Regions from separate parts of the Paenibacillus sp. AN1007 genome, predicted to be linked through region 1. Evidence: a T-box and tRNA genes for the amino acid it is inferred to sense, from the RefSeq annotation. Region 1 holds a T-box; the other regions hold tRNA genes.

What was found. A T-box is a leader RNA that pairs with one kind of tRNA and senses whether it is charged. The one in region 1 lies ahead of tyrS (tyrosine--tRNA ligase), so its partner is inferred to be a tRNA-Tyr.
Region 2: it has a tRNA-Tyr gene. The T-box ahead of tyrS (tyrosine--tRNA ligase) is inferred to sense a tRNA for this amino acid. The anticodon was not compared.
Region 3: it has a tRNA-Tyr gene. The T-box ahead of tyrS (tyrosine--tRNA ligase) is inferred to sense a tRNA for this amino acid. The anticodon was not compared.

Annotation. Positions count from the first base shown of each region.
Region 1 covers NZ_CP159992.1:1,993,333-1,997,130, reverse strand. The annotation lists gene ABXS70_RS09050 (PadR family transcriptional regulator) at 1-58, shown strand, start outside; gene ABXS70_RS09045 (hypothetical protein) at 158-658, shown strand; gene ABXS70_RS09040 (YxcD family protein) at 664-945, shown strand; gene tyrS (tyrosine--tRNA ligase) at 1,177-2,436, opposite strand; T-box leader at 2,557-2,800, opposite strand; gene ABXS70_RS09030 (DUF4375 domain-containing protein) at 2,890-3,339, opposite strand; gene ABXS70_RS09025 (Imm63 family immunity protein) at 3,339-3,704, opposite strand.
Region 2 covers NZ_CP159992.1:384,825-388,622, reverse strand. The annotation lists gene tnpA (IS200/IS605 family transposase) at 1-421, opposite strand, end outside; tRNA gene ABXS70_RS01685 (tRNA-Leu) at 613-691, opposite strand; tRNA gene ABXS70_RS01680 (tRNA-Cys) at 725-798, opposite strand; tRNA gene ABXS70_RS01675 (tRNA-Gly) at 805-879, opposite strand; tRNA gene ABXS70_RS01670 (tRNA-Gln) at 884-958, opposite strand; tRNA gene ABXS70_RS01665 (tRNA-His) at 973-1,045, opposite strand; tRNA gene ABXS70_RS01660 (tRNA-Trp) at 1,075-1,148, opposite strand; tRNA gene ABXS70_RS01655 (tRNA-Tyr) at 1,155-1,240, opposite strand; tRNA gene ABXS70_RS01650 (tRNA-Thr) at 1,250-1,325, opposite strand; tRNA gene ABXS70_RS01645 (tRNA-Phe) at 1,347-1,419, opposite strand; tRNA gene ABXS70_RS01640 (tRNA-Asp) at 1,516-1,593, opposite strand; tRNA gene ABXS70_RS01635 (tRNA-Met) at 1,621-1,694, opposite strand; tRNA gene ABXS70_RS01630 (tRNA-Val) at 1,712-1,787, opposite strand; tRNA gene ABXS70_RS01625 (tRNA-Glu) at 1,890-1,961, opposite strand; tRNA gene ABXS70_RS01620 (tRNA-Ser) at 1,977-2,068, opposite strand; tRNA gene ABXS70_RS01615 (tRNA-Asn) at 2,070-2,145, opposite strand; rRNA gene ABXS70_RS01610 (23S ribosomal RNA) at 2,215-3,798, opposite strand, start outside.
Region 3 covers NZ_CP159992.1:5,469,803-5,473,600, reverse strand. The annotation lists rRNA gene ABXS70_RS24665 (23S ribosomal RNA) at 1-908, shown strand, start outside; rRNA gene rrf (5S ribosomal RNA) at 1,005-1,121, shown strand; tRNA gene ABXS70_RS24655 (tRNA-Ile) at 1,157-1,230, shown strand; tRNA gene ABXS70_RS24650 (tRNA-Ala) at 1,258-1,333, shown strand; tRNA gene ABXS70_RS24645 (tRNA-Asn) at 1,337-1,412, shown strand; tRNA gene ABXS70_RS24640 (tRNA-Glu) at 1,417-1,488, shown strand; tRNA gene ABXS70_RS24635 (tRNA-Val) at 1,495-1,570, shown strand; tRNA gene ABXS70_RS24630 (tRNA-Met) at 1,589-1,662, shown strand; tRNA gene ABXS70_RS24625 (tRNA-Asp) at 1,691-1,768, shown strand; tRNA gene ABXS70_RS24620 (tRNA-Phe) at 1,799-1,874, shown strand; tRNA gene ABXS70_RS24615 (tRNA-Thr) at 1,895-1,970, shown strand; tRNA gene ABXS70_RS24610 (tRNA-Tyr) at 1,977-2,062, shown strand; tRNA gene ABXS70_RS24605 (tRNA-Lys) at 2,075-2,147, shown strand; tRNA gene ABXS70_RS24600 (tRNA-Leu) at 2,160-2,240, shown strand; tRNA gene ABXS70_RS24595 (tRNA-Gly) at 2,252-2,326, shown strand; tRNA gene ABXS70_RS24590 (tRNA-Arg) at 2,333-2,409, shown strand; tRNA gene ABXS70_RS24585 (tRNA-Leu) at 2,431-2,509, shown strand; tRNA gene ABXS70_RS24580 (tRNA-Pro) at 2,517-2,590, shown strand; tRNA gene ABXS70_RS24575 (tRNA-Gly) at 2,604-2,674, shown strand; gene iolD (3D-(3,5/4)-trihydroxycyclohexane-1,2-dione acylhydrolase (decyclizing)) at 3,181-3,798, shown strand, end outside.

The sequences.
Region 1 (3,798 bases):
GCTGTTGGATGGTCAGGCGGCGATTCAGGACCCGAGTCCAAGTATTTCAGAAATTTAATTTAAATTTTGAAACGTCACAGCAGGTTGACCGTATTACTTGAGTAAGGCCCATTTTGGGGAATCAAACAAATTTAATCAGGGGGTTACGATCTATACAATGAAGAAAAAATTTGGAATTAAACATCTGATGATGGTTTTCATGGCATTCACACTGCTCTTTGCAGCGGTTGGCGTTACGAATCCGGACAGCGCTGATGCAAGACGGGGCGGCGGCGGTTTCAAATCTGGAACGAAAAGTTATACCAACACCCCTAAGAAATCAGACAGCAATGTAAGTCAGTCCAATTCCCGTAACAATTCCAATACTGGCGCAGCTGCCAACAACCGTGGCGGATTCTTCGGCGGCGGTGGTGGATTCATGAAAGGTATGATGCTGGGTGGTCTGGCTGGTATGCTGTTCGGCGGACTGTTTGGCGGTATGGGAGCACTGGGTAACATTCTCGGGCTGCTCGTAAACGTGGCAGCAATTATGCTGATTGTTATGCTGGCTATGGCACTGTTCAGAGCAATCACGAATCGCCGCAAACCTGCAGCGGATGGTCGTTATGACCGCCGTGATGATCGTGACGATGATCGTAACAGAAACGGACGGTACTAAGATTTATGGTTCTGAGTATGGATGAAATTGTGAATGCCATCTGCATTCACATGGCAGAGCGTAAAGGTGTACGTCCTACAGATGTTAATGTAGAGCTGAGCTGGGAAGAAGATACCGGTTATTCCGCAGAAGTTTGGATTCAGGGCCGCAGTCAGTTCTTGGTGGAATCCAATATGATTGAAGCGATTCTTCGCTACCTGCACAGTGAATACAATATCCGCGCATATCGTGAAGATGTAACTTTGGATCTGGATGAAGAGATCACAGCCATCGTTAATCAGCATTAAAATACAGTATTAAAACATATAAAAATGGCCTCCTTTGTTAATCAGCAAAGGAGGCCATTTTTATAGGATATACATCGCTGCTGGCTTTGCATATACACTGTGTATAGCAAAGCCAGCAGCACTGTCAACAGTAATTGTATAATCGTATATTACCGTTCTCTATGGTAATGTATGGCAAACTGTTACGTCATCACCGTTGTCTGCGGCAGCAGCATATTGTACCCTGGCGGTTTATTTCAATTTAACCAGGCTGTAGTTCTTTTTACCTTTGCGGATAATGATGAATTTGCCGCCAATGGCGTGCTCAGCCGACACCGTAAATTCAAGCTCCGTAATCTTTTCACCATTCATAGAGATTGCTCCTTTGGTAACATCCTCACGGGCTTGACGTTTGGAAGGCTCCAGGCCAAGATCCACCAGCCAGTCAACAATATTTTTAGCTTCGCCGTCTGTTTCGAATGTTGGCATTTCCTTGAAGCCCTGCTCAATCTCATCTGCCGTAAGTGAACGGATGTCTCCGCTGAACAATGCTGCGGTAATCCGCTTCGCCTGCTCCAGCATCTCTTCACCATGAACAAATTTGGTCATTTCCTCGGCCAGTGCTTTCTGCGCTTCACGTTTATGCGGCTCTGTCTCCACCTTCGCAGCCAAAGCTTCAATTTCCTCTTTGCTCAGGAAGGTAAAGTATTTCAAGTATTTAATGACATCCCGGTCATCGGTGTTTGCCCAAAACTGGTAGAATTCAAATGGTGTCGTTTTGTTTGGATCAAGCCATATTGCACCGCCAGCTGTTTTACCAAACTTCGTACCGTCAGACTTCAGCATCAGCGGAATCGTCAATCCGTAAGCTTTCGCCTCGGCTCCTTCTTTTTTGCGAATCAGATCCAGACCGCTTGTAATGTTGCCCCACTGGTCAGAACCGCCAATCTGCAGCTGCACATCCTCGTTTTGGAACAGGTGCAGGTAATCCAGAGATTGCAGAATCTGATAGGAAAATTCGGTGAATGAAATTCCGCCTTCAAGACGGCTTGCTACAACATCTTTGGCCAGCATCGTATTCAGGTTGAAGTTTTTCCCGTAATCACGCAGGAACTCGATCACATTAATTTTATGTGTCCAGTCGTAGTTATTCACCATACGAACCTGATTGTCCCCTTCGGTTACAAACAGCTTTTTCATTTGTGCAGTCAGCGCATCCACATTGGCCTGTACCTGTTCCAGTGTCTGGAGAGAACGCTCGGACTGACGACCGCTCGGATCACCGATCGTACCTGTTGCACCGCCAATAAGGATCACCGGACGGTGACCGGCCAGCTGGAAACGTTTCAGCATCATAAACGGAATCAAGTGTCCGATATGCATACTGTCCCCTGTAGGGTCTACGCCGCAGTACAGAGAAATGGCTTTTGTCTCCGTCAGTTCACGCAGTCCTTCCGCATCTGTTTGCTGATTAATGGCATCGCGCCACTGCAGTTCTTCAATAATGTTCATTCCATTCATTACAATAACCCCTTTTCTATGATAAAAATTGAGTCATGACCTACGTTCGCTTTGAATTACAATACCGCTGGTTTTTGGGACACAAAAAAATCGCCGCCTTGTCTTTACAGACAAAGGGACGATTAGAATAACCGTGGTACCACCCAATTTGTATGGACAACTCTTTCTGAACGCTTATACAGTCCAGTACAAGTGCTCCATACCACTCTCAGCAAGTTATCGTTTGCCCTTCCGCTTGGCATTACCCAAGTACTCCAGAGTGTAATTCGCAGCCCTTGTATGTATCAGGTTCCATCCACCCCTGACTTTCTGTAACAGGGACAAAGCCGCTACTGCGCTCTATCAACGTATTTCATGTATTTAATTATAGCCAGTATAGCGGAACGTTATAGGCATTGCAAGCGCAAGTATTGCAGTAGAAGTGTTTCTGTACCAGAGATTCGTTCATTTGGGATCAATAGGAAGCTGTTCGCGATAATAAGCGTAAGCCTTCTCCGCAACCTGATCCTCGTTGTTCCAGAGCTGCTGATCCAACTCGTCCAGACGCTCTTCTTGAGCTGCCTCTAGATATCGCGGAATGTCCCAAAGTGCAGTCAGCCTGTCATCATCAGCGAGATGCGCAATACAGGCATACTGCTCCTTGATATTATCCAGCACCTGCTTGGCGCCAATAGCTTGAAGTGCGCCGCAGGCCGTTGTATACACCCTTTCTCCCCAGTTGCAAAAAAATTGTATAAAACCGCCATTATAAACATCCGCCTCAAACAGCCACAACGCTGCAATTTCTTGTTCAGTCCGGGAAAGCGCAGCCCATCCTTGTTCAGAGGTGTTCTTTTTCTCCACAAACGTTAATGCATAATCATACCATACATCTTCAATATCCCGTTCACTCATTACCAAGATTTCCCTTTCTTGGGTTGATAGCTCTCCAATTCCTGCCGTTTACCCTTTTGATGCCAGGTCCAATATGGATCTCCAATCATTTGAAAGGCCGCCTTTACATTCTCTTCCATCTCCTGCTTTACTTCTTCACTTGAATAATCGAGATGCGTATGCACGTTATCGACACCATACTTATTGAGCAGTTCGACATGTACCGCTGTGAAAATGATATCTGCCAGCAGCCAGTACAGCACCTCTTCAATCTGATTCAATTTTTTAATCAAAGAAGGTACACCGCGTTCATAGATCGTTACGATGTAATGCTCATCTCCGATCTCGACATAAGGTACGCCTTCCCATTTAAATGACTCATCCAATCGGTTTACATAATGCTGTATCTGTTCTTTTGAAAAAGAAGTCCGAGATAAAAGTTCAAGGAGCTGATTGACTAATTGCTGCATACTTAATTTT
Region 2 (3,798 bases), 1.6 Mb from region 1:
TCAGCTTATCTACCGCCTGATCATGTGCTTCTTGCTCACGAATATACTTTCTTACGGTTGCTTCATTTAGACCCACTGTGCTCACATAGTACCCTTCGGCCCAAAATTTTCGATTTCCGTATTTATACTTAAGCTGGGCATGTTTTTCGAAGATCTTGAGCGAACTTTTTCCCTTTAGATATCCCATAAACGTGGAGACCGCAATTTTTGGAGGGATGGCTACTAACATATGGACATGATCGGGCATCATGTGACCTTCTATGATTTCGACTCCTTTGTACTTGCACAAACGTTTAAAGATTTCGATTAAATCTCTTCTCACTTGATTATAGATTTCTTTCCGTCTATACTTCGGGGTGAACACAATGTGGTACTTACACATCCACTTTGTGTGAGCTAGGCTGTAGCTCTTGGTTGCCATGAATGACCATTCCTTTCTTTTTGAGCCTGAACATCTCAATTGTATTGGAATGGTCATAATGGTCAAACCCTTCATCCCTCCACCCGCATAGCGGGTGGTTTTTTGTTTCGCGCGTTTCACGCACTCAACTGGCTAAAGCCATAATAAAAAAGAGTTCATTAGAGATAGTCTCTAATGAACTCTTTTATTAATACCGGCGAGAGGACTCGAACCTCCACGGTTTCCCACTCGATTTTGAGTCGAGCGCGTCTGCCATTCCGCCACGCCGGCTTATTTTGCTGTGTGCATATACTAAAAATATGCTGGAGGCGCCACCCAGATTCGAACTGGGGATAAAGCTTTTGCAGAGCTGTGCCTTACCACTTGGCTATGGCGCCTTATTATGGAGCGGACGACGGGAATCGAACCCGCGACCCTCGCCTTGGCAAGGCGATGCTCTACCGCTGAGCCACGTCCGCGTAATGGCTGGGGATATAGGATTTGAACCTATGCATGACGGAGTCAAAGTCCGTTGCCTTACCGCTTGGCTAATCCCCATTAGATAACAAAGGGGCGATCGAGGGGAATTGAACCCCCGAATGCCGGATCCACAAACCGGTGCGTTAACCACTTCGCCACGATCGCCATATAGAATACATTCATTAAATTATAATTGGCAGGGGCAGCAGGAATTGAACCCACACCAACGGTTTTGGAGACCGTTGTTCTACCTTTAAACTATGCCCCTAAAAACTGGTGGAGGATGATGGATTCGAACCACCGAACCCGTACGGGAGCAGATTTACAGTCTGATGCGTTTGGCCACTTCGCTAATCCTCCAGGATTACATGGTGCCGGCGAGAGGACTTGAACCCCCAACCTACTGATTACAAGTCAGTTGCTCTACCAGTTGAGCTACACCGGCATATTAAGTTTTCTATAAAGGTGGCTCGGGACGGAATCGAACCGCCGACACGAGGATTTTCAGTCCTCTGCTCTACCGACTGAGCTACCGAGCCGCAATAAAGTTAAAGCTTGAGTTGCTACACCTTATCTAGGGCATCAGTGCCATACAGCAGATCTAGTGAACAGCTTCCCTCATGTTAAATCTTAAATGGCGGAACCGACGGGATTCGAACCCGCGATCTCCTGCGTGACAGGCAGGCATGTTAGGCCAACTACACCACGGTTCCAGATCACTTTCGGTTAGGAAAGTTAAATTGCGGGGGCAGGATTTGAACCTGCGGCCTTCGGGTTATGAGCCCGACGAGCTACCGGGCTGCTCCACCCCGCGTCATTATAAATATTATATGGTGGAGGCTGAGGGGATCGAACCCCCGACCCTCTGCTTGTAAGGCAGATGCTCTCCCAGCTGAGCTAAGCCTCCGAATAACACATTTATGATCTTACCACAAACCTGATATTAAAATCAAGTCTTTTTTTGATGAGATGCTTCTCTCATCTCAAGCTTTAGTTATTAAGATAACTATGACCCGTAGGGGATTCGAACCCCTGTTACCTCCGTGAAAGGGAGGTGTCTTAACCCCTTGACCAACGGGCCTTGCTAAAAAGATTGTGGCGGAGAGAGAGGGATTCGAACCCTCGAGACGCTTGTGACGCCTACACGATTTCCAATCGTGCTCCTTCGGCCAGCTCGGACACCTCTCCATGGCTCCCCGAACAGGACTCGAACCTGTGACAACTCGATTAACAGTCGAGTGCTCTACCAACTGAGCTATCAGGGAATATGTTTCAGAGTGTTGTTCTCTGAAAACTAGATTCGAAACGAAACTCACGCGACTCAAAACCTGCTATTGGATAAGCCCTCGACCGATTAGTACTGGTCAGCTCCATGCATTGCTGCACTTCCACCCCCAGCCTATCTACCTCGTCGTCTTCAAGGGGTCTTACATACTGGGAAATCTCATCTTGAGGGGGGCTTCACGCTTAGATGCTTTCAGCGCTTATCCCGTCCGTACATAGCTACCCAGCGGTGCTCCTGGCGGAACAACTGGTACACCAGCGGTACGTCCATCCCGGTCCTCTCGTACTAAGGACAGCTCCTCTCAAATTTCCTACGCCCACGACAGATAGGGACCGAACTGTCTCACGACGTTCTGAACCCAGCTCGCGTACCGCTTTAATGGGCGAACAGCCCAACCCTTGGGACCTACTTCAGCCCCAGGATGCGATGAGCCGACATCGAGGTGCCAAACCTCCCCGTCGATGTGGACTCTTGGGGGAGATAAGCCTGTTATCCCCAGGGTAGCTTTTATCCGTTGAGCGATGGCCCTTCCATGCGGTACCACCGGATCACTAAGCCCGACTTTCGTCCCTGCTCGACTTGTAGGTCTCGCAGTCAAGCTCCCTTATGCCTTTGCACTCTTCGAATGATTTCCAACCATTCTGAGGGAACCTTTGGGCGCCTCCGTTACTCTTTAGGAGGCGACCGCCCCAGTCAAACTGCCCACCTGACACTGTCCCCGTACCCGCTAAGGGCACCAGGTTAGAACCTAGATACGATCAGGGTGGTATCCCAACGGTGCCTCCACACAAGCTGGCGCTCATGCTTCAAAGGCTCCCACCTATCCTGTACAGATCGTACCCAAATTCAATATCAAGCTGCAGTAAAGCTCCATGGGGTCTTTCCGTCTTGTCGCGGGTAACCTGCATCTTCACAGGTATTAAAATTTCACCGGATCTCTCGTTGAGACAGCGCCCAAGTCGTTACGCCATTCGTGCGGGTCAGAATTTACCTGACAAGGAATTTCGCTACCTTAGGACCGTTATAGTTACGGCCGCCGTTTACTGGGGCTTCGGTTCACAGCTTCGGATTGCTCCTAACCACTCCCCTTAACCTTCCAGCACCGGGCAGGCGTCAGCCCGTATACTTCGCCTTACGGCTTCGCACAGACCTGTGTTTTTGCTAAACAGTCGCTTGGGCCTTTTCACTGCGGCCCCCTCGTGCTATTCACACTACCGGGGCACCCCTTCTCCCGAAGTTACGGGGTCATTTTGCCGAGTTCCTTAACGAGAGTTCTTCCGCGCGCCTTAGAATTCTCTTCTCGCCTACCTGTGTCGGTTTGCGGTACGGGCACCTTCATCTGGCTAGAGGCTTTTCTTGGCAGTGTGAGATCATGACCTTCGCTACTGTAATTTTCACTCCCCATCACAGCTCAGCCTTACGATGTGCGGATTTGCCTACACATCAGCCTCACTGCTTGGACAGGCATCCATCAGCCTGCGTCACTACCCTACTGCGTCCCCCCATCGCTCGTAACGATTTACGGTGGTACAGGAATTTCGACCTGTTGTCCTTCGACTACGCCTTTCGGCCTCGCCTTAGGTCCCGACTTACCCTGAGCGGACGAGCCTTCCTCAGGAACCCTTAGGCTTTC
Region 3 (3,798 bases), 3.2 Mb from region 1:
TGGGCGCTGTCTCAACGAGAGATCCGGTGAAATTTTAATACCTGTGAAGATGCAGGTTACCCGCGACAAGACGGAAAGACCCCATGGAGCTTTACTGCAGCTTGATATTGAATTTGGGTACGATCTGTACAGGATAGGTGGGAGCCTTTGAAGCATGAGCGCCAGCTTGTGTGGAGGCACCGTTGGGATACCACCCTGATCGTATCTAGGTTCTAACCTGGTGCCCTTAGCGGGTACGGGGACAGTGTCAGGTGGGCAGTTTGACTGGGGCGGTCGCCTCCTAAAGAGTAACGGAGGCGCCCAAAGGTTCCCTCAGAATGGTTGGAAATCATTCGAAGAGTGCAAAGGCATAAGGGAGCTTGACTGCGAGACCTACAAGTCGAGCAGGGACGAAAGTCGGGCTTAGTGATCCGGTGGTACCGCATGGAAGGGCCATCGCTCAACGGATAAAAGCTACCCTGGGGATAACAGGCTTATCTCCCCCAAGAGTCCACATCGACGGGGAGGTTTGGCACCTCGATGTCGGCTCATCGCATCCTGGGGCTGAAGTAGGTCCCAAGGGTTGGGCTGTTCGCCCATTAAAGCGGTACGCGAGCTGGGTTCAGAACGTCGTGAGACAGTTCGGTCCCTATCTGTCGTGGGCGTAGGAAATTTGAGAGGAGCTGTCCTTAGTACGAGAGGACCGGGATGGACGTACCGCTGGTGTACCAGTTGTTCCGCCAGGAGCACCGCTGGGTAGCTATGTACGGACGGGATAAGCGCTGAAAGCATCTAAGCGTGAAGCCCCCCTCAAGATGAGATTTCCCAGTATGTAAGACCCCTTGAAGACGACGAGGTAGATAGGCTGGGGGTGGAAGTGCAGCAATGCATGGAGCTGACCAGTACTAATCGGTCGAGGGCTTATCCAATAGCAGGTTTTGAGTCGCGTAGGTTTCGTTTCGAATCTAGTTTTCAGAGAACAATAACTCTGATGAATGGAAGAAGCTATGCTTCGACCAATCGCGTTTGGTGGCGATGGCGGAGGGGTTCCACACGTACCCATCCCGAACACGACCGTTAAGCCCTCTAGCGCCGATGGTACTTGGACCGCAGGGTCCTGGGAGAGTAGGACGCCGCCAAGCGGAACCCCGTTGGGGTATTTTTTTTCGAGTGATAGGGGCCTTTAGCTCAGTTGGTTAGAGCGCACCTCTGATAAGGGTGAGGCCGGTGGTTCGAGTCCACCAAGGCCCATAGTAACTAAATAAGAAGTACATGTATGGGGCCATAGCTCAGCTGGGAGAGCGCCTGCCTTGCAAGCAGGAGGTCAGCGGTTCGATCCCGCTTGGCTCCACCATTTTCCCTGATAGCTCAGTTGGTAGAGCACTCGACTGTTAATCGAGTTGTCACAGGTTCGAGTCCTGTTCGGGGAGCCATTAAGGCCCGTTGGTCAAGGGGTTAAGACACCTCCCTTTCACGGAGGTAACAGGGGTTCGAATCCCCTACGGGTCATATTACGGAGGCTTAGCTCAGCTGGGAGAGCATCTGCCTTACAAGCAGAGGGTCGGGGGTTCGATCCCCTCAGCCTCCACCATATATTTTTTATTAATGACGCGGGGTGGAGCAGCCCGGTAGCTCGTCGGGCTCATAACCCGAAGGCCGCAGGTTCAAATCCTGCCCCCGCAATTGCAGCTTTCCTAACCGAAAGTGATCTGGAACCGTGGTGTAGTTGGCCTAACATGCCTGCCTGTCACGCAGGAGATCGCGGGTTCGAATCCCGTCGGTTCCGCCATTAAATGTATCTTGGAGTAAGTTTTAATATGGCTCGGTAGCTCAGTCGGTAGAGCAGAGGACTGAAAATCCTCGTGTCGGCGGTTCGATTCCGTCCCGAGCCACCATGTAAACAACAATTTGATACGCCGGTGTAGCTCAACTGGTAGAGCAACTGACTTGTAATCAGTAGGTTGGGGGTTCAAGTCCTCTCGCCGGCACCACTTTATGGAGGATTAGCGAAGTGGCCAAACGCATCAGACTGTAAATCTGCTCCCTTACGGGTTCGGTGGTTCGAATCCATCATCCTCCACCAGTTTTCTTATATGAGTCATTAGCTCAGCTGGTAGAGCACCTGACTTTTAATCAGGGTGTCGAAGGTTCGAATCCTTCATGACTCACTTTTACTATATGCGCGTGTGGCGGAATTGGCAGACGCACTAGACTTAGGATCTAGCGTCTTTGACGTGGGGGTTCAAGTCCCTCCACGCGCATCCCTTATTTTGCGGAAGTGGCTCAGCGGTAGAGCATCGCCTTGCCAAGGCGAGGGTCGCGGGTTCGATTCCCGTCTTCCGCTCCAATATTTGCGCCCTTAGCTCAGCTGGATAGAGCGTTTGACTACGAATCAAAAGGCCGGGAGTTCGAATCTCTCAGGGCGCGCCATTATAACTTAATCTAATCTACGCCGGCGTGGCGGAATGGCAGACGCGCTCGACTCAAAATCGAGTGGGAAACCGTGGAGGTTCGAGTCCTCTCGCCGGTATGTCTAACGGGATGTAGCTCAGCTTGGTAGAGCACCTGGTTTGGGACCAGGGGGTCGCATGTTCAAATCGTGTCATCCCGATTTTTTTGTTTATGCGGGTGTAGTTCAATGGTAGAACTTTAGCCTTCCAAGCTAATAGCGTGGGTTCGATTCCCATCACCCGCTTAATATATTGAAGAAGAAAGAGACAGGATCTGCTGTCTCTTTCTTTTTTTGCGTGGAAAAGTCTAATTCCCTATTCCTATATTGTGTACCCGCTATGCATAGGGGAGCCTTCGTTATAACTCTTCAGGTCTTTCCTTCAGCCATACCTTCTACTCCCTCGTGTTAAGTCCATGAATACCCATGATTGAATGTCACCTGTTCAACAGCGTGTTTTTACCTCTAAGGAAGAAAGCATATCAAAAGACAATAGAACCGTTGACTCCTCCTCATATTACTCTATATCTTGTCTTCGCAATCAAAGAGAGAACAGTGTTTAAAACTCCATATTGTCCAGCTTGTTTACGCAAATAATCACTAATTTTAATAAAACGCTTACAAAAATAGCTTGCGAAAATACCCAGCCTGTAATACCATATGAATTAAGCGCTTAACCTTTAGGGGTAAGGCGCTTAAACTTAACTTAGATTAAGCGCTTAACCCGTAAAGGAAAGGATGACGATTAATTCATGACAACAATTCGATTAACGATGGCTCAGGCCCTACTTCGATACCTGGATCAGCAGTATATTTCGGTAGATGGGGTAGAAACCAAGTTTGTTAAAGGCATTATCGGAATATTTGGACATGGGAACGTAACCGGGATTGGTGAAGCCTTGGAGCGGAGTCCTGGAAGTCTGACTTATATACAGGGAAAAAATGAACAGGGCATGGTGCATACAGCTGCAGCTTATGCCAAGCAAAAGAATCGTAAGCAGATTTATGCCTGCACAACGTCGATCGGCCCTGGTGCATTAAATATGATCACTGCGGCAGCGACAGCAACGGTGAACCGGATTCCGGTACTGCTTTTACCTGGAGATAACTTTGCTACACGTGAGCCGGACCCGGTACTGCAGCAGCTTGAAGTAAGCAGCGACTATACGATATCCGCTACGGACCCGTTCAAAGCGGTCAGCAAATACTGGGATCGCATCGTGCGTCCGGAACAGCTCATGGTTGCTGTCACACATGCTATGCGTGTACTGACTGACCCGGCCGAGACAGGAGCTGTCACATTGGCACTGCCTCAGGATGTACAGGCAGAAGCATATGATTATCCGGAGGCATTCTTCGCCCGGAAGGTA